Regions from separate parts of the Pseudomonas fluvialis genome, predicted to be linked through region 2. Evidence: predicted binding sites of a transcription regulator. Region 2 holds the regulator's gene; each other region holds the start of a gene.

The links. The regulator FliA, encoded in region 2, starts transcription of late flagellar genes. The targets are predictions, from matches to a motif close to CTAAAGTTTNNNNNNNNNNNGCCGNTAA.
Region 1: CW360_RS04350 (flagellar protein MotY) is a predicted target of FliA. The motif match lies at 5,106-5,133, and genes of this name have one in related genera.
Region 3: motA (flagellar motor stator protein MotA) is a predicted target of FliA. The motif match lies at 2,961-2,988, and genes of this name have one in related genera.

Annotation. Positions count from the first base shown of each region.
Region 1 is NZ_PIYS01000005.1:94,445-102,336, reverse strand. It holds gene grxD (Grx4 family monothiol glutaredoxin) at 1-313, shown strand, start outside; gene CW360_RS04375 (SulP family inorganic anion transporter) at 363-2,081, opposite strand; gene bfr (bacterioferritin) at 2,268-2,738, opposite strand; gene CW360_RS04365 (bacterioferritin-associated ferredoxin) at 2,868-3,083, opposite strand; gene rnt (ribonuclease T) at 3,323-3,997, opposite strand; gene pyrC (dihydroorotase) at 3,994-5,040, opposite strand; gene CW360_RS04350 (flagellar protein MotY) at 5,168-6,055, shown strand; gene CW360_RS04345 (argininosuccinate synthase) at 6,153-7,376, shown strand; gene CW360_RS04340 (PA3496 family putative envelope integrity protein) at 7,444-7,623, opposite strand; gene nth (endonuclease III) at 7,732-7,892, opposite strand, start outside.
Region 2 is NZ_PIYS01000002.1:107,745-115,636, forward strand. It holds gene fliR (flagellar biosynthetic protein FliR) at 1-227, shown strand, start outside; gene flhB (flagellar biosynthesis protein FlhB) at 228-1,364, shown strand; gene flhA (flagellar biosynthesis protein FlhA) at 1,457-3,580, shown strand; gene flhF (flagellar biosynthesis GTPase FlhF) at 3,596-4,879, shown strand; gene fleN (flagellar synthesis regulator FleN) at 4,952-5,788, shown strand; gene fliA (RNA polymerase sigma factor FliA) at 5,785-6,531, shown strand; gene CW360_RS01215 (chemotaxis response regulator CheY) at 6,614-6,988, shown strand; gene CW360_RS01220 (protein phosphatase CheZ) at 7,008-7,796, shown strand; gene CW360_RS01225 (chemotaxis protein CheA) at 7,808-7,892, shown strand, end outside.
Region 3 is NZ_PIYS01000027.1:88,337-96,228, forward strand. It holds gene asd (archaetidylserine decarboxylase) at 1-520, opposite strand, end outside; gene CW360_RS17135 (rhodanese-like domain-containing protein) at 524-1,339, opposite strand; gene CW360_RS13360 (HDOD domain-containing protein) at 1,386-2,924, opposite strand; gene motA (flagellar motor stator protein MotA) at 3,040-3,891, shown strand; gene motB (flagellar motor protein MotB) at 3,905-4,939, shown strand; gene rsgA (small ribosomal subunit biogenesis GTPase RsgA) at 4,933-5,964, opposite strand; gene CW360_RS13380 (trans-aconitate methyltransferase) at 6,064-6,831, shown strand; gene orn (oligoribonuclease) at 6,985-7,527, shown strand; gene queG (tRNA epoxyqueuosine(34) reductase QueG) at 7,572-7,892, opposite strand, start outside.

The sequences.
Region 1 (7,892 bases), on a different contig from region 2:
AACCATCAAAGACCAGATCGCCAGCAACACCGTCCTGCTCTACATGAAGGGCTCGCCAAACGCCCCGCAGTGCGGGTTTTCCTCGCGTGCCGCACAGGCCGTGATGGGCTGTGGTGAGAAGTTCGCCTATGTGGACATCCTGCAGAACCCGGAGATTCGCGCCAATCTGCCCAAGTACGCCAACTGGCCGACCTTCCCGCAGCTGTGGGTGGCCGGTGAGCTGGTGGGCGGTAGCGATATCATCACCGAGATGTTCGAGAAGGGTGAGCTGCAGACCCTGATCAAGGACGCTGTGGCCAAAGCCGCCGAGTAAGCGTTCCGCCGCGCATGGCAAACCCGCAGCATGCTGCGGGTTTTTTGTTTCAGCGTTGCCAGTCGATCTGGTAATCGTGCAGGTAGGCATCCACGGCAGCGGCCACCGTAGGCTGGAAACGCGTTTCGTCAGCGGGACCCAGTAGGCCGAAACGGCGCAGCTTGTCCTTGACCGGTCCCTTGACCTCGGCAAAGTGCAGCTCGATGCCCGTGTTGTGCAGGTAGTCTTGCAGCTCAGCCAGCATGTCGGCACTGGTGACATCCACGCTGGTGACCGGCTCCGCAGCCACCACCAGGCGCCGTACGGGGGTTGGGGATTCGCCCAGCACCTTGAGTACGCTCTGCTGAAACAGCTCGGCGTTGGCGAAAAACAGCGGGGCATCCCAGCGTAGCAACACCAAGCCGGGGATCAGCCGGGCATTCGGATGGCGGCTGATATCGTGGAAGCCGCGAATACCTTCCACCCTGCCGAGCACCGCATAGTACGGGCGCCAGCCATCCCAGAGAAATTCCAGTACGGCCAGGACGATGGCCAGGCCAATGCCGGGTATCACGCCAAACGCCAGTACCCCGGCGAAGCAGGCCATGGATAGCCAGAACTCCCATTGCTGGATGCGATAGATGCGCTGCAGGTCGCGTATTTCGAACAGGCCGATCACCGCAGCAATGACCACGGCGGCCAGCGCGCTGTGTGGTAACAACGCCAGCAGGTCGGGAGCGGCCAGCAGCAGCGTGGCGACACCCAGTGCGGCGACAACCCCGGCTAGTTGGCTGCGTGCGCCGGCCGCCTCAGCAACCGGTGTGCGCGAGGCGCTGCTACTGACCGGGAAACTCTGGAATAGCCCGCCGAGCAGATTGGCGGCCCCCAGCGCGAGCATTTCCTGATTGGGGTCGACCTGTTGTCGGGTGCGCGCGGCATAGCTGCGCGACAACACGCTGGTATCGGCAAAGGCCACCAGTGCGGTGGTTATGCCGCCGATGACTACGGCCAGCAGGTCAGTATCGCTGAGCCACGGCCAGCTGAAACTGGGCAAGCCGCGGGGCAGGCTGCCAAGGACACCAACACCCTGTTGCTCAAGGTCGAACACGCCCACTGCCAGGGTAGCCAGTGTCACCGCGATAAGGATGCCTGGCACCCGACGATAGCGCTTGAGCGCCAGGATCAGCAGCAGGGTGCCGAGACCGACGGCCAGGTTGTAGGGGTTGAACTGATTGGCGGCTGCGGCACGGGTCAGTTGCAGCAGGTCCTGCAGCGGCCCTTGGCTGTCGATGCTGAAACCGCCCAGCTTGGGTAACTGGCTGATCAGTACGGTCAGCGCGATACCGTTCATGTAGCCATAGCGGATGGGCTTGGAGAGCAGCTCGGTGACGAAACCCAGACGCAGCAGACCGGCCAGTATGCAGGTGGCTCCGGCGACCAGCGCCATCATGCTGGCCAGGCTGACCGCACGCAGTGGATCGCCAGCGGACAACGGTAGCACCACGGCGAGAATCAACGCCGCGAGCGCTGAATCCGGGCCCAGCACGAGAATCCGGCTGGGGCCGAACAGCGCATAGGCCAGCAGCGGCACGATGCTCGCGTACAGCCCATAGATGCCCGGCACACCGGACGCTTCGGCATAAGCGATGCCGACCGGCACCAGCATGCTGGTCAATACCAGTCCGGCCAGCAGATCGTGTCCCAGCCAGGCGCGCGGATAACTACGCAGCAGGGCCAGGCCAGGCAGCCAGCGTGAAGGCGGTTGGGGGGCGCGAGAGGCTTCTGCCACCTGAGTGTCTCGTTCTGGGCTGTATGCAGATCAGCTTGTTGACTGGTCTGCCGTATTCGACAGGCGTAGCGGGGCTGAAGGGTCCGTTCAAGTGGTACTGGGATGGCTCTTCAGGCACGGTCTGGGGGCTGGGGCCGGCTTTCAAAGAAGCGGGAGCCTTTGGGCTCCCGTTTTCATGCACGCTACTTATTCGTCCATTTGTGACTGCAGGTAGTTTTGCAGGCCGACCGCATCAATCAGGCTCAGCTGGGTTTCCAGCCAGTCGATGTGTTCTTCCTCGGATTCGAGAATGTCTTCCAGCAGTTCGCGGCTGCCATAGTCGCCAGCGCTTTCGCAGTAGGCAATGGCGTCACGCAGGTCGGCAATGCCCTTGATTTCCAGCTTGAGGTCGGAGGCGAGCATTTCCTGGGTGTTCTCGCCAATGTGCAGCTTGCCGAGATCCTGCAGGTTGGGCAGGCCTTCGAGGAACAGGATGCGCTTGATCAGCTTGTCGGCATGCTTCATCTCGTCGATGGACTCGTGATACTCATGCTCGCCCAGCTTTTTCAGACCCCAGTCCTCGAACATGCGGGCATGCAGGAAGTACTGGTTGATGGCCACCAGCTCGTTGCCGAGGATCTTGTTCAGGTGCTGGATGACTTTCTTGTCGCCTTTCATGTGCGGCTCCTGGGTGAGGGGGTCACGATCTCAGGAGTCTGGTCGGCGAACGTGCGGCTGTCAAATGCAAGTGCTTGAAATCAAATGCAAATACAGTGCACTTGATAATGACTGGGGGATGGCGGCGGGTCAGGCGTGATGGAAGGGCGCGCTGACGGCCATGGCCTGGGCATTGTGCAGGTCTGCCAGGCTGTCGCGGAAGACCTGCTTGGCCATGCAGGCGCATTTGCCGCACTGGGTGCCGACTTCGGTGGCCTGGCGGACTTCGGCATAGCTACTGCAGCCTTCCATGATGGCTTCACGGATATGGCCGTCGGTTACACCCATACAAAGACAGACGTACATGGCAGAAAACCGTATCTGGTTAAGGTGAAACAGATACTAATGTTAACGAGAATGATTGTCAAAGATTCTGTGGCTGCTGGGCATGCTGCTGAGACATCGAGCGTTCAGGCACAGCGGGCCAGGTAGGCCAGAGGGGAGAATAGGCGAGGGGGCGGCGTGGCGGGTTGGCTTGGATAATCGGTGCTTGTCGCTGAGGTATGCCTTGCGCCAGCAGCTTTGCCAGCGCAAGGCGCTGCCGGTCAGTGCTCGAAGTCGTCCCAGCCGCCGAGTTCCTTCCAGCGGTTGACGATGCCGCAGAACAGTTCGGCGGTCTTTTCCGTGTCATAGCGTGCCGAATGGGCTTCACGGCCGTCGAAGGCAATACCGGCCGCCTGGCAGGCTTTGGCCAGCACAGTCTGTCCGTAGGCCAACCCAGCCAGCGTCGCGGTGTCGAAGCTGGAAAAAGGATGGAAGGGGTTGCGCTTGATTTCGCAGCGCGCCACAGCGGCATTCAGGAAGCCAAGATCGAAGCTGCTGTTGTGGCCCACCAGAATGGCGCGTTTGCAGCCATTGGCTTTGATCGACTTGCGCAGGCCGCGGAAGATTTCGCTGAGCGCATGCTCTTCGCTGACCGCCTGGCGCAGCGGGTGATCCAGTTTGATGCCGGTGAACTCCAGGGCAGCCTGCTCGATATTGGCGCCCTCGAAGGGCTCGATACGGAAGAAGTAGGTGTGCTGCGGATAGAGGAAGCCGCCTTCGTCCATGCCGATGATGGTCGCGGCGATCTCCAGCAGCGCGTCAGTGGCGGCATTGAAACCGCCGGTCTCGACATCGACCACTACCGGCAGGTAACCGCGAAAGCGTGCCGCCATCGGGTGGCGCGGTCCGGGCGGCAGGCTGCCATCCAGTTCGTCGTCGTAATGTTCTTCACTCATACCGATTGCTCCAGCAGGCGCCAGCGCAGTTTTTCCCCGGCGCGCAGCGGGATGACACGCTGCTCACCCAGTGGCAGCTCGGTCGGGGCTACCCAGTCTTCACGGACCAGGGTGATGCGGTCGGTATTGCGCGGCAGGCCATAGAAGTCCGGGCCGTGCAGGCTGGCAAAGCCTTCCAGCTTGTCCAGCGCATGGCGTTGCTCGAAGGCTTCGGCATACAGCTCGATGGCGGCATAGGCGGTGTAGCAGCCGGCGCAGCCGCAGGCCGCTTCCTTGGCGTGCTGGGCGTGTGGCGCCGAATCGGTGCCGAGGAAGAACTTGGCGCTGCCGCTGGTTGCCGCGTCGAGCAGGGCTTCCTGATGCGTGTTGCGCTTGAGGATCGGCAGGCAGTAGAAGTGCGGGCGAATACCGCCAACCAGCATGTGGTTGCGGTTGTACAGCAGGTGATGGGCGGTGATGGTGGCGCCAACCTGGGTTGAGGCGCCCTGCACGAACTGCACGGCATCGCGTGTGGTGATGTGCTCGAAGACTACCTTGAGCGTCGGGAAGCGTTCGACCACGCGGGTCAGGTGTTCGTCGATAAAGGCTTTCTCGCGGTCGAACACGTCGATCTCGGCGCGGGTTACTTCACCGTGAACCAGCAGTGGCATGCCGACTTCGGCCATGGCTTCCAGTGTCGGGAAGATGGTGTCGATGCGGGTTACCCCCGAGTCGGAGTTTGTGGTGGCGCCGGCCGGGTAGAGTTTGGCTGCGTGAACGAAACCGCTGGCCTTGGCCGCGCGCACATCCTCGGGACTGGTATGGTCGGTGAGGTAGAGAACCATCAGCGGTTCGAACGAACTGCCTGCCGGGCGGGCCGCGAGGATGCGCTGGCGATAGGCGTCAGCCTGGACGGCATTACGTACCGGAGGGACCAGGTTGGGCATGATGATGGCGCGGGCGAAGCTGCGTGCGGCATCGCGGACGGTGTGCTGGAGCACGGCTCCATCACGCAGGTGGATGTGCCAGTCGTCGGGGCGCAGCAGGGTAATGCGGTCGGACATGCAGGATTCCAGGCGGGTCGAACGATGGCCGCATGCTACCGGAAAAGGGCTTTTGCGGCACGGCCTTCAAGTTTTTCCCCGGCTGACCGATAGCGCGGATGTATGCCGTGTCTTTCTGGAGTCTGTCGTGCTCAAGCCGCTGCCATCGCTGCTGCTCTCGCTGTCTGCCGTGCTGCTTTGCCAGCAGGCACAGGCATTGACGTTCCAGACTCGCCTGGAGCGTATCGAATGGCAGGTCGAGGGTGATCAGTTCGAGTGCCGTCTGAGTCAGCCGATTCATCAGTTCGGCACGGGTGAGTTCGTGCGTCGCGCAGGTGAGCAGGCGACCTTTCGTCTGCGCAGTCAGGAGCGCTGGTTTGCCCCGGGAGGCGCCACCCTGCTGGCCGCGGCCGCACCCTGGCAGGCACAGCGCGGTGACTTGAACCTGGGGACGTTGCAGGCCGGGGTCGGCGATGTGCCGGTCACGAGCAGTCAGGAACAGGCCGGGCGTCTGCTGGCTGGCTTGCTGCAGGGGCGCAGCCCGCTGGTACGCCACCGCACCCTGCACGGTGCTCAACCCCTTGAAGTGCGTCTGCTACCGGCACGTTTCGCTGAGGCTTATGCGCGCTACCAGGCCTGTACGGCCAAGCTGTTGCCGGTCAACTTCGACCAGTTGCGCAATACCCAGGTCGGCTTTCCCGGCGGCGGTATCGAGTTGGATGACCGGGCCAGGGGTGTGCTCGATGTGATTCTCGACTATATGCAGGCCGATCCCAGCGTGTTGCGCATCGAGTTGGACGGGCATTCCGACAACAGCGGCAATCGCCTGCTCAATCGCGACCTGTCGCGGCGTCGGGCCATGGCGGTGTTCGATTACTTCAAGTCCAAGGGCATTGCCGAAGAGCGTATGACCCTGCGCTTTCATGGCGAGCGTTATCCCCTGGTGCGCAATGACAGTGCCGGCAACCGGGCGAAAAACCGCCGGGTGACGGTCACCTTGTCGCGTGAGCCGTTGTTGAGCGCCGAGGCCCCCTGAACGTCGCTTGCCTGCCCGGTCGTGTCGCGCCCCTGTAAATCCCCCGGCAAGGCCAGTAGAATCCACGGTTTTCGTACAACCCCGTGGAGTGGATGGCATGGCGGACGTAAAGAAGGTAGTTCTGGCCTATTCCGGTGGCCTGGACACCTCGGTGATCCTCAAGTGGCTGCAAGACACCTATAACTGCGAAGTGGTGACCTTCACCGCCGACCTCGGCCAGGGCGAGGAGGTCGAGCCGGCCCGCGCCAAGGCCCAGGCCATGGGCGTCAAGGAAATCTACATCGACGACCTGCGCGAAGAGTTCGTGCGTGACTTCGTCTTCCCGATGTTCCGCGCCAACACCATCTACGAAGGTGAGTACCTGCTGGGTACTTCCATCGCCCGTCCGCTGATCGCCAAGCGCCTGATCGAAATCGCCAACGAGACCGGCGCCGACGCCATCTCGCACGGCGCCACCGGCAAGGGCAACGACCAGGTGCGCTTCGAGCTGGGCGCCTATGCGCTCAAGCCGGGCGTCAAGGTCATCGCCCCCTGGCGCGAGTGGGACCTGCTGTCGCGCGAGAAGCTGATGGACTACGCTGCCAAGCACAAGATCCCGGTGGATTTCGCCAAGGCCGGCAAGAAGTCGCCCTATTCCATGGACGCCAACCTGCTGCATATCTCTTACGAGGGCGGCGTGCTGGAAGACACCTGGACCGAGCACGAAGAAGACATGTGGCGCTGGACCAAGTCGCCGGAAGCCGCGCCGAACACCCCGACCTACATCGAGCTGACCTACCGCAACGGTGACATCGTCGCCATCGACGGCCAGGCCATGACCCCGGCGCAGGTCCTCACCGAGCTGAACCGCATCGGTGGCGAGAACGGCATCGGCCGCCTGGACATCGTCGAGAACCGCTACGTCGGCATGAAGTCGCGCGGCTGCTACGAGACCCCCGGCGGCACCATCATGCTGCGTGCCCACCGGGCCATCGAGTCGATCACCCTCGACCGTGAAGTGGCGCACCTGAAAGACGAGCTGATGCCCAAGTACGCCAGCCTGATCTACAACGGCTACTGGTGGAGCCCGGAGCGTCTGATGCTGCAGCAGATGATCGACGCCTCGCAGGCCAACGTGAACGGCGTGGTGCGCCTGAAGCTGTACAAGGGCAACGTCATCGTCACCGGGCGCAAGTCCGACGACTCGCTGTTCGACGCCAACATCGCGACCTTCGAGGAAGATGGCGGTGCCTACAACCAGGCCGACGCGGCTGGTTTCATCAAGCTGAACGCGCTGCGCATGCGCATCGCTGCCGGCAAGGGTCGCAGCCCGCTCAACTAAGCGGACTGCTCAGCCACAAAAAACCCCTGCCAGGTAACTGGCAGGGGTTTTTTGTGGGCGTTTTCCTTCAGAAATCGTAGTCGTAATCGGCCAGGTCTTTCTGCAGGCGTCGCTCTTCCAGCAGGTTGTCGATGATGCGACGCTTGGTCAGGTTGGTCTTGGCCACTTCGACCGGCGCATCATCCGTGTCATCGCTGTCATCTGCGACAAGGTCGTCTTCAAGCTCGATTTCTTCTTTGGCACTCATGCTTGACTCCGGGAGGCAGGGGGCAGGTTTCGCGCACCTTATAGCGGCAAACCCGGAGCGGGTAAAAAAGATTTTTTCAATCAGTAGCTTGGCTAAACATGATGATGCTCAATCGTCACTGGTCTTGCCCTTGAATTCGCACAGGTCTTCGATACGACAACTGCCGCAGCGAGGCTTGCGTGCCTGGCATACATAGCGACCATGCAGGATCAGCCAGTGGTGGGCGTCCAGCAGGTAATCCTTGGGAACGAACTTGAGGAGTTTTTTCT
Region 2 (7,892 bases):
TGCTGCTGGCGCTGCCGGCGATCACTGCGTTGCTGGTGGTCAATATCGCCTTTGGCGTGATGACCCGCGCGGCACCGCAACTGAATATCTTTGCGATTGGCTTCCCGCTGACCCTGGTTCTGGGACTGGTCATCGTCTGGCTGGGTATGGCCGATATTCTGGCGCAGTACCAGGACTTGGCCCGCGAGGCGTTGTTGTGGCTGCGTGAACTGGCACAGGTACGCTAGATGGCCGAGAGCGAGAGTGGCGCCGACAAGAGCGAACAGCCTACTAGCAAGCGCCTGGAAGAGGCGCGCAAGAAAGGCCAGATCGCCCGCTCCAAGGAGCTCAATACGCTGGTGGTAACCCTGGGGGGCGCCGGTGGCTTGCTGGTGTTTGGCGCAGGCATGGCTGATGCCTTGCTGGGCATCATGCGCGGCAACTTCGAATTGTCACGGGAAGTCCTGCTGGATGAACGCTACATGGCGCTGTACCTGCTGGCTACCGGCAAGCTGGCCCTGGAACTGTTGGCACCACTGATCATGGCATTGCTGGTGATTGCCCTGGCGGGCCCGGTTTCGTTGGGTGGCTGGCTGTTTTCCAGCGAAGCCTTGCAGCCCAAGTTCAGTCGGATGAATCCCTTGTCCGGCCTTAAACGCATGTTCTCGGTTCAGGCGCTGGTGGAGTTGGGCAAGGCGGTTGGCAAGTTCCTGGTCGTGTTAACGGTGGCGGTTGCGGTGTTGATGGCCAATCAGGATGACCTGCTGTCGATTGGTCATGAGCCCCTGCCGCAGGCTATTGCACACAGCGCGCAGATTGTTGGCTGGTGTTCCTTGTGGATGGCCTGCAGTCTGATCCTTATCGCGGCTATCGACGTGCCCTTTCAGCTATGGGATCACAAACAGAAGCTGATGATGACCAAGCAGGAGGTGCGCGACGAGTTCAAGGACACCGAGGGCAAGCCCGAGGTCAAGTCGCGTATCCGCCAACTGCAATATGAAATGGCCCAGCGCCGTATGTTGCAGGAGGTTCCGCAGGCCGATGTGGTGATCACCAACCCGACGCACTTTGCCGTGGCGCTCAAGTACGATGCCGACAAGGGGGGCGCACCGCGCCTGGTTGCCAAGGGCGGAGACTTCCTGGCCCTGAAAATCCGCGAAATTGCCCAGGAACATCGTGTCGAGTTGTTGGAGTCGCCGGCGCTGGCGCGGGCGGTGTTCTATTCCACGGAACTGGACCAGGAAATCCCCGCCGGCTTGTACCTGGCGGTGGCCCAGGTGCTGGCCTACGTCTATCAGCTCAAGCAGTTCCGCGCCGGCAAGGGTAAGCGTCCCGGGCCGCTGCCGGACTTGCCGATTCCGCCGGATCTGCAGCGCGACAGCTGATCTTTGGCAAAGTTGGAATACTTCTTGCGATATCCCCTGTAACGCGCCGGGTGGCGTCAAAAGTTTGAATGGGCAGGGGATACAAGGTGGCAGTGGATCGCAGTCAACTGATCGGCAATCTGCGCAGCAATATGGCAGACCTCAGTCGCGGCAACCTCGGTGTGCCGCTATTGCTGCTGGCTATTCTCGGCATGATGACCTTGCCGATGCCACCCTTCCTGCTGGACGTGTTGTTTACCTTCAATATTGCCCTGTCCATCGTTGTCCTGCTGGTCTGCGTGTATGCCATGCGCCCTTTGGATTTCGCGGTGTTCCCGACCATCCTGCTGGTGGCCACGTTGTTGCGCCTGGCCCTCAACGTAGCCTCTACGCGTGTCGTGCTGCTCAATGGCCACGAAGGCGGCGATGCGGCCGGCAAGGTGATCGAGTCTTTTGGTGAGGTGGTGATCGGCGGCAACTACGTAGTAGGTGCGGTGGTTTTCGCCATCCTGATGATCATCAATTTCGTGGTGGTCACCAAGGGCGCCGGGCGTATTTCCGAGGTTTCCGCGCGTTTTACCCTGGACGCCATGCCCGGCAAGCAAATGGCGATCGATGCCGATCTCAACGCCGGCCTGATCGATCAGCAAGAGGCCAAAACGCGGCGCTCGGAAGTTTCCCAGGAAGCTGACTTCTATGGCTCGATGGATGGTGCCAGCAAGTTTGTGCGCGGTGATGCAGTGGCAGGCTTGCTGATTCTGTTCATCAACCTGATCGGTGGTATCGCCATCGGCATGGCTCAGCACCAGATGAGTTTCGTCGATGCCGGCAAGGTCTATGCCTTGCTGACCATCGGTGACGGTCTGGTGGCGCAGATCCCTTCGCTGCTGCTGTCGACCGCTGCGGCGATCATGGTGACACGTGTTTCCACCTCGGAAGACATGGGTGGACAGGTCAATCGACAGATGTTCGCCTCGCCGAAGGCACTCGCGGTGTCTGCGGCCATTCTGATTGCCATGGGCCTGGTGCCTGGCATGCCGCACGTGTCCTTCATTGGTCTGGGTTTGCTGGCAGCCGGTGGTGCCTACTGGATCTGGCATCGCCAGAAGCAGGTGCGCGAGACGGAAAGCAAGGCGTTGGCCGTGCAGCAGGAGCAGGCGGTGGCGCAGCGTCCGGCGGAAGTCAAGGAGCTGGGCTGGGACGATGTGATGCCGGTCGATATGGTCGGCCTGGAAGTGGGTTATCGACTCATTCCGTTGGTCGATCGTAACCAGGGCGGCCAGTTGCTGGCGCGCATCAAGGGCGTACGCAAGAAGCTGTCGCAAGACATGGGCTTTCTCATGCCCTCGGTGCATATCCGGGATAACCTCGATCTCTTGCCCAATGCCTATCGTCTGACCCTGATGGGGGTGAGTGTGGCTGAGGCCGAGGTGTATCCGGATCGCGAATTGGCAATCAATCCTGGCCAGGTATTTGGCAGTCTCAACGGCATTGCCGCCAAGGATCCGGCGTTTGGTCTGGAGGCGGTGTGGATCGATGCCAGCCAGCGTGATCAGGCTCAATCACTGGGCTACACCGTGGTGGATGCCAGCACCGTAGTGGCAACCCATCTCAACCAGGTGCTCAACAAGCATGCCCATGAGCTATTGGGCCATGAAGAGGTTCAACAGTTGTTGCAGGTGCTGGCCAAGAGTTCGCCGAAGCTTGCCGAAGAGCTGGTGCCGGGGCTGATTTCCCTGTCCGGGTTGCTCAAAGTGTTGCAGGCGCTGCTGCAGGAGCAGGTGCCGGTGCGTGATATCCGCACCATCGCCGAGGCGATCGCCACTGTGGCGCCGAGGAGTCAAGATCCCGCCGCGATCGTTGGCGCGGTGCGCGTTGCCTTGGCCCGTGCCATCGTGCAAAGCCTTGTGGGGCTTGAGCCGGAGCTGCCGGTGATTACCCTGGAACCAAGGTTGGAACAGTTGTTGCTTAACAGTATGCAGAAGGCCGGACAAGGCAGCGAAGACGGCATCCTTCTTGAGCCGGGTATGGCCGAGAAGCTGCAACGTTCGCTGATCGAAGCCGCGCAGCGCCAGGAAATCCTGGGCAAGCCGGCGATTCTTCTGGTGGCAGGACCGGTTCGGGCGATGCTCTCGCGCTTTGCGCGCATGGCGGTGCCGAACATGCATGTACTGGCCTACCAGGAAATCCCGGACAACAAGCAGGTGACCATCGTAGCTACGGTGGGACAGAACTAATCGAGGGCTCCGCTCATGCAGGTCAAACGTTTCTTCGCCGCCGATATGCGCCAGGCCATGAAGCTGGTGCGCGATGAACTGGGTGCCGATGCCTGCATCCTTGGCAACCGCCGTGTGGCCGGTGGGGTCGAGCTGACCGCGGCGCTGGATGTGCAGATGCCGCCGGCCAGTCAGGCCAATCCACAGCTGGAGCAGGAGCTGCGCGCTACCCAGGCAAAAATTGCTGCGGCGCGTAGCGAGCTGGATAACCGTACTCTGGAAGCTAGCCAGAATGGCCAGCTATTTGCTGCCGCCAACGCAGCTGCGGAACGCAAGCCGGCAGCCATGACGTCGCGTACCAGCACGTCGCCGGCCGACCAGCAGGCCCTGGATGCCATGCGTGCCGAGTTGCACGGCTTGCGTGAGCTGATTGAAGTGCAGTTAGGTTCCATTGCCTGGGGACAGCTGCAGAGTCGCCAACCTCAGCAGGCCAGTCTATGGCGGCGCCTGCAACGCCTGGGGCTGTCTGCTGAGCTGAGCCGTCAGATGCTGGAGCGTGTGGCGCGGATCAACGACCCACGTCAAGCCTGGCGTCTTTTGCTGGCGCACCTGGCGCATGCCATTCGCATTCCCGAGCAGGAAGTGATCGAAGAAGGCGGTCTGGTAGCTCTGGTCGGTCCCGCCGGCATGGGCAAAACCACCACCCTGGCCAAGCTGGCCGCGCGTCATGTGCTCAAGCATGGCCCACAGGGGCTGGCGTTGGTGGGTATGGACAGCTTTCGCATCGGTGCCCATGAGCAACTCAAGACCCTTGGGCGTATTCTCAATGTGCCGGTACTGCAGGTTGATCCTGGGCAGTCGCTGAGCCAGGTGTTGGCGCCGTTGGCGCGCAAGAAGCTGGTGCTGATCGATACGGCAGGCCTGCCGGCTAATGACCCGGCGTTGCGCCTGCAACTGGAGGCGCTGGCCAATCGCGGGTTGAAAGTGAAAAATTTCCTGGTTATGGCGGCTACCAGCCAGGGCCAAGTGCTCAAAGCCGCCTACCATGGATACAAACGTTGTGGTCTGGCGGGTTGCATCATCAGTAAGGTCGATGAGGCAGCCTGCTTGGGAGAGGTTCTGGAGCTGGCCATAGGCCAGCAACTGCCGGTAGCCTATCTCACCGATGGTCCGCGGATTCCGGATGATTTGCAGCTGCCCAAGAGTCATCAGCTGGTTAGTCGTGCGGTCAGCCTGCAGCTGCCGGAAGAACCGAGTGAAGACGTGATGGCAGGCGCTTTTGCCGGCTTGTACCAGCAGTCAACACTGCGCGCCGGGTAATTGACGGCCGGCCCTCTGAGGGTCACAGAAGAAATAGTCAGCGGCCTTTGGCCCTACAAGGTGTGTGGAGAAATGGGCAGTATGCATCCCGTACAGGTAATCGCGGTAACCGGTGGCAAGGGCGGCGTCGGCAAGACCAATGTATCGGTCAATCTGTCGCTGGCGCTGGCCGATCTGGGGCGGCGGGTGATGCTGCTGGACGCCGACCTGGGGTTGGCCAATGTGGATGTACTGCTCGGCCTGACGCCCAAGCGGACCCTGGCTGACGTGATCAATGGCGAGTGCGATCTCAAGGATGTGCTGATCCAGGGGCCGGGAGGCATTCGTATCGTCCCCGCGGCGTCTGGCACGCAAAGCATGGTACAGCTATCGCCCATGCAGCATGCAGGCCTGATCCAGGCCTTCAGCGAGATTGGCGATAACGTCGATGTACTGGTGGTGGATACCGCCGCCGGCATTGGTGACGGCGTTGTCAGCTTCGTGCGTGCGGCGCAAGAGGTGATCGTAGTGGTCTGCGATGAGCCTACCTCGATCACCGACGCCTATGCGTTGATCAAGTTGCTCAATCGCGACTACGGCATGAACCGTTTCCGCGTGCTGGCCAACATGGCCCATAGCCCGCAGGAAGGCCGCAATCTGTTTGCTAAACTGACCAAGGTAACCGATCGCTTTCTCGACGATGTGGCCCTGCAATACCTGGGCGCCGTGCCTTACGACGAGTCGGTCCGCAAGGCTGTGCAGAAACAGCGCGCAGTCTACGAAGCCTTCCCGCGTTCGAAGTGCTCCCTGGCGTTCAAGGCAATTGCCCAGAAGGTCGACAGTTGGCCGCTGCCGGCCAATCCGCGCGGCCATCTGGAGTTTTTTGTCGAGCGTTTGGTGCAGCCTTCGACGGCGGGAACGGCCCTATGACAGCAGCCAGTGGACTTCGTATGTACAGTAAGGCGCAGGCGCAGGACTCACAGCATCAGTTGGTCGAGCGCTATGCGCCGTTGGTCAAGCGCATTGCCTATCACTTGTTGGCCCGACTGCCGGCCAGCGTGCAGGTTGAGGATCTCATGCAGGCCGGCATGATTGGCTTGCTGGAAGCCTCGAAAAAATACGATGGCGGCAAGGGTGCCAGTTTTGAAACTTATGCCGGCATCCGCATTCGTGGCGCCATGCTCGACGAGGTGCGCAAGGGCGACTGGGCGCCCCGCTCGGTACACCGTAATACGCGTATGGTCAGCGAAGCAATTCGTGCCATCGAGGCAAGAACGGGAAGAGACGCTAAAGATCAAGAGGTTGCGGCCGAACTCCAATTGAGTCTTGAAGATTACTACGGCATTCTGAGCGACACGCTGGGCAGCCGCCTGTTCAGTTTCGACGACCTGCTGCAGGACGGCGATCAGGGCGGCAGCCGTGATGATATGGCGCGTAGCCATGGTGGGCCGGGACAGGAATTGGAAGAGGCGCGTTTTCAGCAGGCGTTGAGTGAGGCCATCGGTGCGCTGCCGGAGCGTGAACGCCTGGTGTTGGCCCTGTATTACGATGAAGAATTGAACCTGAAGGAAATCGGCGAAGTGCTGGGGGTCAGCGAATCCCGCGTCAGTCAGCTACATAGCCAATGCGCGGCACGTTTGCGCGCTAGGCTCAGTGAGTGGCGGGCGAGCTGATCAGCCGCCGGTTTTACGAATGAGAGGGCGTATTCCAGGGGAATGCGTTTGAGACTGTACGGAGGTCGACTTGGACAAGAATATGAAAATCCTCATCGTTGACGATTTTTCGACGATGCGACGGATCATCAAGAACCTCTTGCGTGACCTGGGCTTTACCAATACGTCCGAGGCCGACGACGGCACTACGGCGTTGCCCATGTTGCAGAGTGGCAGCTTCGACTTCCTGGTCACCGACTGGAACATGCCCGGTATGACCGGTATCGACCTGTTGCGTGCGGTGCGTGCTGATGAGCGGCTCAAGCATTTGCCGGTGCTCATGGTGACTGCCGAGGCCAAACGCGACCAGATCATCGAAGCGGCGCAGGCCGGGGTGAATGGTTATGTGGTCAAGCCCTTCACCGCCCAGGTGTTGAAAGAAAAAATCGACAAGATTTTCGAGCGGGTCAACGGCTGATGTCTGCCGCGAGGGCACTATGGCGTACAACGAAGCAAATGCGCTTGACCTGGAGTCGACGCTGAAAACACATGCCCGTGAGCTGATCGAGACCCTGGAAATGGGCAATGTCAGCGGTGCGGTCCAGCTTATCCATGAATTGAACCAGGTCCGTGATCGCGGCCTGTACCAGGAAGTCGGCAAGCTCACCCGTGAGCTGCACAACGCCATCGTCAATTTCCAGATCGATCCGGCCTCGCCACATGCTCAGGAAGTGTCGCAGATTGCTGATGCGACGGACCGCTTGGGTTATGTGGTGAAAATGACCGAGAAGGCCGCCAATCGCACCATGGACCTGGTGGAAGAAAGCACGCCCCTGCTTGGCGAAATGAGCCAGGCTGCGCAAGGCCTGCGCAATGACTGGGGGCGCTTCATGCGCCGGGAAATGTCGGCCGAAGAATTTCGTGATCTGGCCAGGCGTGTCGAACAGTTCCTTGGCCAGAGTCAACACAATGCCGACCAGCTCAGTGCCAAGATGAACGATATCCTGCTGGCTCAGGACTATCAGGACCTGACCGGTCAGGTGATCAAGAAAGTCACCGCGCTGGTGGCCGACGTGGAGAACAGCTTGCTCAAACTGGTGTTGATGGCCAGTCACGTCGACCGTTTTGCCGGTATTCATCATGATCGTGAGCAGTTGCGCAGCGAACAAGCACAACAAAAAGAGCCTTCCCGGGGTGAAGGTCCGCAGATCCATGCCGATAAGCGTGAAGACGTGGTGTCCGGTCAGGACGACGTCGATGATCTGCTATCCAGTCTGGGATTCTAGGGAGCACCTGCATGAGCTTCGACGCCGATGAAGAAATCCTCCAGGACTTTCTGGTAGAGGCTGGCGAGATTCTCGAACACTTGTCCGAGCAACTGG
Region 3 (7,892 bases), on a different contig from region 2:
CCGTGCTCTGGTTGACCGAGAACAGGCGGCCAGGGATGTAGACCATTTCCCGCAGTGTGCCGCTCAGCGGCATGTGCACCCGGTGGTAGTCGCGCGGCGACAGGTAGACCGTCGCAAACTGCCCGCCGAGGAAGGGGGCGGCACGCTGCACATCGCCGCCCAGCAATTCCACGGCACTGAAGCTGTGTCCCTTGGCCTGGAAGATGCGACCGTGCTCGATACGGCCAAGCTGGCTGATGGCGCCGTCGGCAGGGCACAGTACGCTGTCCGTTGCACTGTCCAGTGGGCGGGCGCCGGGTTTGAGGGCACGCGTGAAGAAAGCGTTGAAATGCTCATAGCCATCCAGTGCCTCGACCTGCGCTTCGCTCATGTCGATCTGATAGCGCTGGGCGAACCAGCGGGTAAAGGCGTTTTTCACCCAGCGCACGCGGCATTCGGCCAGGCAGCCGACCAGGCGCGAGAGCAGGTGGTGGGGCAGCAGGTACTGGCTGATGATGAACAGACGTTCTTTCATGATGATCCTTCAGAGTTCGCAGGGCGTGTCGGGCAGGTTGCCCCATTCCGACCAGGAGCCGGCATAGGCTTTGACACGCGGGTAACCAAGCGCCTTGGCGACCAGGTAGGTGAAGCCGGAGCGGCGGTGAGTCTGGCAGTGGGTGATGACTTCCTTATCGGCAGTAATGCCGTGGGTCGCCAGTAAGGCGCCGATATCCTGGCGGATGCGCAGTTGGCGCTGCGTATCCATGCCGGTAGTCCACTCCAGGTTGATGGCGCCGGGGATGTGTCCACCCCGCGCCGCGAGCACCTTTGCACCGCTGAATTCGGCCGCTGAGCGGGCATCCCAGATTGCCAGGTCATTGGCGCCCAGGCGTTGCTGCAGGTATTCGCGGCTGGCGGTCGGTGCGTCGTTGAGCGTCAGTTGCAGTTCGCCCTGGCCGAGAGGCGGCTCTTCCTGGCTTTGTGGCCGCTGCTCGGCATTCCAGGCCAGCCAGCCGCCATTGAGGTAGTGATAACGGCTATGTCCGATGCAGTCGAGCAACCAGATGAAGCGTCCCGACCAGCCGCCACCTTCATCGTCATACACCACGTAAACGGCTTCTTCGCGGTGCCCCAACTCGGCGAACAGTTGCTGCAAGGCGTCGAGTTCGGGCAGCAGGCCCGGCGTTGGGCTGGCGCTGCGCTGGGTGCGCTTGCTGTCAACGTGCCGGGCGCCGGGGATATGCCCGGCGCGATACTGCTCCAGGCTGCGCAGGTCAACGAGGATCAGTTCGGGGGCGTGCAGGCGCTCAGCCAGGTCGACCGGCTCGATCACCAGGGGCAGGGAGGAAAAGGCGCGCATGCCGGGGCTCCAGGGCTTGAGGGTGCAGCGATTGTAGCGGAAAGCATCAGCGTGCGCGGCGGCTGAAGTTGTCCAGGGCGCGCTCGATACATTGCACGGTTTTGCCAAAGGCATGCAGTTGTTCGCTGCTGAAGGGCATGCCCTGCTGGTCGCAGACCAGCAGCATGACTACGCGCTCCTGGCTGGCCAGCGAACGCAGCAGCAGGTGTTCGCTGGGGAACAGGGCTTTCAGGTTGCCGGGTAGTAACGCGGAATATTGCGCCTGATTGGCGGGCTCCAGGCGCAGCTGGGCCGGTTTCTGCAGCAGTCGCTTGAGGATCTGGCTACTGGCGGGGTCCAGGCTGAACCCCGCCTTCAGGCCGCTGAGCCCACTGCTTTGCTGGGCGACGAGGCGGGTATGCTGGCGATCGGCAAGCAGCAGCAGGATGCGCTGCAGGCCGCAGGCGCGTAGCGCGCGGCAGGCGTGGCTGGTCAGCTGCAATAGATTGTCGAACGGGCTGGGCTGTTTGAGCAACTCCGTGCAGAGTGGTTTCCAGTCCTCGTGCAGACGGCTGCTCGCAGGTGCAGTTGCCTGTGCGTGGCTGTCCTTGCGCACAACGTGCAGGCGCTGGCAGTCCCATGGCCAGAGCAGGGCTTCGGCCGGGTGCCAGAGATCGGCTTGAGCATGCAGTCGCGCACTGCTCACGGCGTGCTGGTGAACCTGCTGTTGCAGCAGTTCCAGGGGTTGCTGCAGATACAGCCCGGCCAGACGCTGCCAGCGTAGGCTGTGCGGAGTGCTCCAGCTGTGGTGAGCGGCTACGGCCAGGCCATTGGCCAGTAGCAGGCTGTGTGCAGGCTGCCCCAGCCAGCGACGCAGGGCAGGATCGGCATCCAGTTGGTGTTGCTGCTGGAGTGGGTGTTCCTGGTCGCGGGCAATATGTAGTGCTTTGACGAGCAGGCGCTTGTCGCTGTTGAGCAGGCGATAACCATCGATGATCCACTGTGGCAGGCGCCAGTGTTCGACCAGTGCCTGGCAGAGCTGCAGCAGGGGCACGCCAAGCAGCTCCTGCTCGACCTGTCGGGCAGGTTCACCGGCAGCCAGTACGCGTTGTTCCCACGCCAGGAACAGTGTCGGATGGGCGGCAAGCAGCGGCCACAGGGGCGCGAGGAACAGCAGGCTGCCCCAGTGCACTTCCTGCCAGAGGCGGGCCAGGCGATGGGCGAACAGTCCGTTGGCCTGTTGCATGGCATGCAGGCTGATCAGCTCCAGTTGCCGCAGTGGCGGAGGGATTCGGCTGCTCTCCGCCTGGGGGAGTTGGCCGAGCAGTTGCTCGCAACGACCGATGCCCAGTCGGGTAAGCGCGACTTCCAGGCTTTCTGCCGGACTGTGCAGAGGGCTGCGTGGGCGGTTGGCTTCGCGCAGCAGGCTCAGGGCAATGGCCGGGCAGTCCTGCATTTGCAAGGCGATGTCGCGTAATGACAGGCGGCTGTCAGCCAGTGCACGACTGATGCGCAGATGTTGCTCGCGGGCAATTGGCAGGCGCACCGGATCAAGGTGCTTGATCCAGCCTTCGATGCTGCGGGGCAGGGGCGGGGCAGACGTCATGGGCATGCAGTCCAACTGGCATTTCGCCTTCGGGGGCTATAGTCTGGCGTATATGTTCCGATAAATAGAAGGGCTTGTTGCAAACACCCTTCCCATCGCTCGTGCAAGTGTCCAGATGATCAAAATAGTCGGCATTCTCGTCGTTTTCGGTTGCGTGCTGGGGGGCTTCGTGCTTTCCGGGGGCAAAATCATGGCGCTGGTGCATCCCTTCGAGGTGATGATCATCGGCGGCGCCGCCTTGGGGGCTTTCCTGCAGGCCAACCCGGCCAGCGCCTTCATGCATGTGTTCAAAAAGTCGCTGAGCATGTTCGGTTCGCGCTTTACCCACACCTTCTATCTGGAGGTGCTCAAGCTGATCTATGAGATTCTCAACAAGAGTCGTCGTGAAGGCATGATGGCCATCGAGGCGGATGTCGAGGAGCCTGCGTCCAGCCCGATCTTTACCAAGTACCCGGCGATCCTCAAGGATCAGCGCATGACCGCCTATATCTGCGATTACCTGCGCATCATGTCCTCGGGCAACATGGCGCCCCATGAGCTGGAGGGCTTGTTCGACATGGAGCTGGCCAGCCTCAAGGAAGACCTTGAGCACCCCGCCCATGCGGTGGCCAAGGTGGCCGATGGCATGCCGGCGATGGGTATCGTGGCGGCGGTGCTGGGTATCGTGATTACCATGTCCATTCTTGCCACGGCGGATAACGCGCAGATTGGCGAGAAAGTGGGTACTGCACTGGTGGGTACCTTCCTCGGCATCCTGGCCTCTTATGGTTTCTTTGCGCCGCTCTCCAATGCGCTGGAGCATGATGCCAAGGAAGAGCTGAACGTCTACGAGGCCATCAAGGCCGCGCTGGTGGCTTCGGCGTCCGGGATGCCACCCACTCTGGCCGTGGAGTTTGGTCGCAAGGTGCTCTATCCGGCACATCGTCCCAGCTTCAGCGAGCTGGAACAGGCCATGCGTGGCAGCTGAACAGGCCTGAATCGTGGAAAACAATCAGCCGATTATCGTCAAGCGCATCAAGAAGGTTGCCGGTGGCCATCATGGCGGGGCCTGGAAGATTGCCTTTGCTGACTTTGCCACGGCGATGATGGCGTTCTTCCTGGTGATGTGGCTGATGACCTCGGCTACGCCGGAGCAGAAAAAAGCCATTTCTGGTTACTTTCAGGACCCTATCGGCTTTACCGAAAGTGCCAGCCCCTATGTCATCGACCTGGGGGGTACGCCTACCGTGGCGCCGGATCGCACGCTCAATCCGGATTCCCAGGGGCGTACCGACGCCGACGAGTTACACATCAATCCTGAAGGGGAAACCGAGGTCAATCCGCCTGAGCAGGTCAAGATCAGTCCGGATGTCGCGGAGAACCTGGCCGAGAAGGTCGAGCGCGAGCGCCTGGAGATGCTGCTCCAGGAGCTGCAGAACAAGGTTGAGGAAAACCCCGAGCTGCAGAAGTTCAAGGATCAGATTCTCTTCGAGATTACCCAGGACGGGTTGCGCATACAGATCATGGATGCCGATAACCGGCCGATGTTCAACCTCGGTAGCGCTCAGTTGCAGCCGTACTTCGAAGATATCCTGCTGATCATGGCCGACACCATCAAGGGGGTGCCGAACAAGGTCAGCATTAGCGGGCATACCGATGCCAAACCCTTTGCCGGTGCGGGTGGCTTTGGTAACTGGGAGTTGTCTTCGAATCGTGCCAATGCTGCCCGTCGTACCCTGGTGTTTGGGGGGTACCCGGAGGAACAGGTAGCGCGTGTCGTGGGGTACGCCTCTTCGGCATTGTTTGATCGCGAAGATCCTTTCAATCCTGTGAACCGGCGTATCGACATCGTGGTGCTGACCAAGAAGGCTCAGCGCACCATCGAGAGCGAGCAAAATGACGAAGCGTCGGATGCGCCGTCCGCCGCTTCTCCTGCGACAGATACGCCGCCCGAGCCGCTACCGGCCGGGCAGCTGCGTGAGCGCCTGAATATCTTCGAAGAGGGCGTGTTGCAAATGGGCGAGCCGCGTCAGTAGCTGTCTTGCGGCAGGCTGGCGATGATGTGCCGGTAGCTGTGCATGCGTTGTTCCTGGATGCGCCCGTCTGCCAGTGCAGCGAGCAGGGCACAGCCGGGTTCGCGGTCATGTTTGCAGTCACGGAAGCGGCAGTGCCCGAGCAGCGGGCGGAACTCGATGAAGCCTTCCTCGATGGTTTGTCGGCTGACATGGCCGAGGCCAAACTCGCGGATGCCGGGCGAGTCGACCAGCTCTCCGCCATTGGGGAAGTGAAACAGGCGTGCCGTGGTGGTGGTGTGCGTGCCCTTGCCGGTCTGCTCGGAGAGTGCTCCGACCCGCGTGTCGATGCCCGGCAGCAGACCGTTGACCAGCGATGACTTGCCCACCCCCGACTGACCGACAAATACGCTGACACGATCATCCAGGCGTTGCCGCAGTTCGTCCATGCCGGCGCCATCCTGTGCCGAGACTTCCAGCAGCGGATAGTCGAGTTGCCGGTAGGTGGCCAGCAGACGGTCGATGTGCGCGCTGTTGTGTTCGTCCAGCAGGTCGGCCTTGTTGAGCAGCAGCAGCGGCCGAATACCGGCATGCTCGGCGGCAATCAGGTAGCGGTCGATCAGGTTGGCGTGTGGATGCGGCAGCGGGGCGAACACGATGACGATCTGATCGATGTTGGCTGCAACCGGCTTGAGTTGGCCACGCATGTCGGGCCGGCATAGCTCGGAGTGGCGCGGCAGGAGTGCAACGATCACCCCGTTCTGCTGGTTGCCGGGGCGCCACACGACGCGGTCGCCGGTAACCAGTGCCGGCAGGTTGCTGCGCCGGTTGCAGCGGAATACCTGGCCTGCCTGCTCGCCATCCAGCGCTTCGACTTCAATCAGTACGCCAAAATGGGCGATGACCAGGCCGTTCTGCTCCTCGCCGAGGTCGCCGCCTTGCAGTTCCTCCAGGGCGCGGGACTCACGCTTGGCGGCGCGGGCGCTGCGTTCTTCCTGGATTTTTTCGATGCGCCAGCTTTGCCGGCGACTGAGTTGGCGTTTGGCCATGGGGGGTCCGCAGGTTGAAGGATGCGCGAGTTTAGCACGCGCGTCGGGCGCGCCGCGCCGCTACACTGCGCGTCATCGGGGGCTGCGAGGAAATGGGCTGTGGCTTGGCTAAGGCGTTATCCAGCCGTGCTGGCGCTGCTGCTGCAGGTGCTGGCCGGGTTGCTGGCCTGGGCGGTGTTGCCGGTTGTCTGGCGACTGACGGGGTGGCCGCTGACTGGCCTGGCCCTGGCCGGGCTACAGGGCGGGCTGGCTGCTGTGACGGGGCATCTGCTGGGCTTGCCGCGCTGGTGGCTGCCCATCAGTCTGTTATTCATGCCGGCGGTCGTGCTGGGTCAGCAGCTGGACTGGCCGGCCTGGCTGCCGGCGTCGATGTTCGCTCTGCTGCTACTGGCCAACTGGAACAGTCTGGGCGAGCGGGTGCCGCTCTATCTGAGCAGTGCGCCGGCGGAGCGGGCCTTGCAGCAGTTGCTTGACCCGTTGCCCGACGATGCGGCCTTTATCGACTTGGGCAGCGGCCTGGCAGGCAGTCTTACCCGACTGGCACGCGCCAATCCGCAACGGCAGTTTCATGGTGTGGAAAGTGCGCCGTTGGTGTTTCTGCTCGGTTGGTTGCGCAGCCTGCCGCTGGCTAACTGCCGAGTGCGCTATGGCAGTCTGTGGCAGGTCGACTTGGCGCCCTACGCGCTGGTCTACTGCTTTCTCTCGCCCGCACCCATGCCGCGTGTGTGGGACAAAGCACAGGCCGAGATGGGGCATGGCAGCTTGCTGGTCAGCAACAGTTTTGCCATTCCTGGCGTGGCGCCTACGCAGCGCATCGAGTTGCACGATTGGCGGGCTGGTGCCCTGCTGGTGTGGCGCATGCCGTGAGCAGGCGGGTCTTTGCTCAGGCCCGTTAAACACAGTGCTAATTGCTACACTGCGCACTCGGCTGTTTTGACCAGCCTTGGCTGGCTACCCGCGTAGCAGCTTGCGCTGATTGCCCGATCAGCGTTTCCCACCGCCTGTCAGGAGCCTTTGGCTATGCAAGACCCGCAGAATCTCATCTGGATCGACCTGGAAATGACCGGCCTGGAGCCGGAGCGCGATGTCATTCTGGAAATGGCCACGATCATTACCGACAGTGATCTGCATGTGCTGGCCGAGGGGCCGGTGATCGCCATTCATCACCCCGATGCCGTGCTGGCGGGTATGGATGAATGGAACACCCGTACGCATGGCGAGAGCGGGCTGACCCAGCGGGTGCGTGACAGCCGCACCGACATGGCTGCAGCGGAGGCGCAGACCCTGGCGTTCCTCGAACAGTGGGTGCCGCGCGGCAAATCACCAATCTGCGGCAACAGCATCGGTCAGGATCGGCGTTTTCTGGTGCGTTACATGCCGACTCTGGAGGGCTATTTCCACTATCGCAACCTGGATGTCTCAACCCTGAAGATTCTCGCCGAGCGCTGGGCGCCGCAGGTCAAGGAAAGCTTCCAGAAGCGCGGTACGCACCAGGCGCTGGATGACATCCGCGAGTCGATTGCCGAGCTGCAGCATTATCGTCGCCACCTGCTCAAGCTGTAGGTGGGTCACGCGGCCTCTGCGCTGAAGGCCAGGCGGCCAGTGGCTTACTGGGCGTCGCGTTCGGCGTGCTGGCGCAGCGCCCAGGCGACGTGCTCGCGGACCAGTTCGCTGGGGTCGTCCTGACGGGCGCGCAGGGCCTGCAGTACAGGGATGGTCGAGGGGGCGTTGCCGAGCCCTACGGCCAGGTTGCGCAACCAGCGCTGATAGCCGGCGCGCCGCAGTGGCGAGCCTTCGGTGCGCTGCAGAAATTCTTCCTCGCTCCATAGAAACAGCTCCGCCAGGCTGCTGTTGTCCAGTCCGTGGCGCGGCTGGAAGTCGCTTTGCTCGCTGGGGCGGGCGAAGCGGTTCCACGGACAGACGATCTG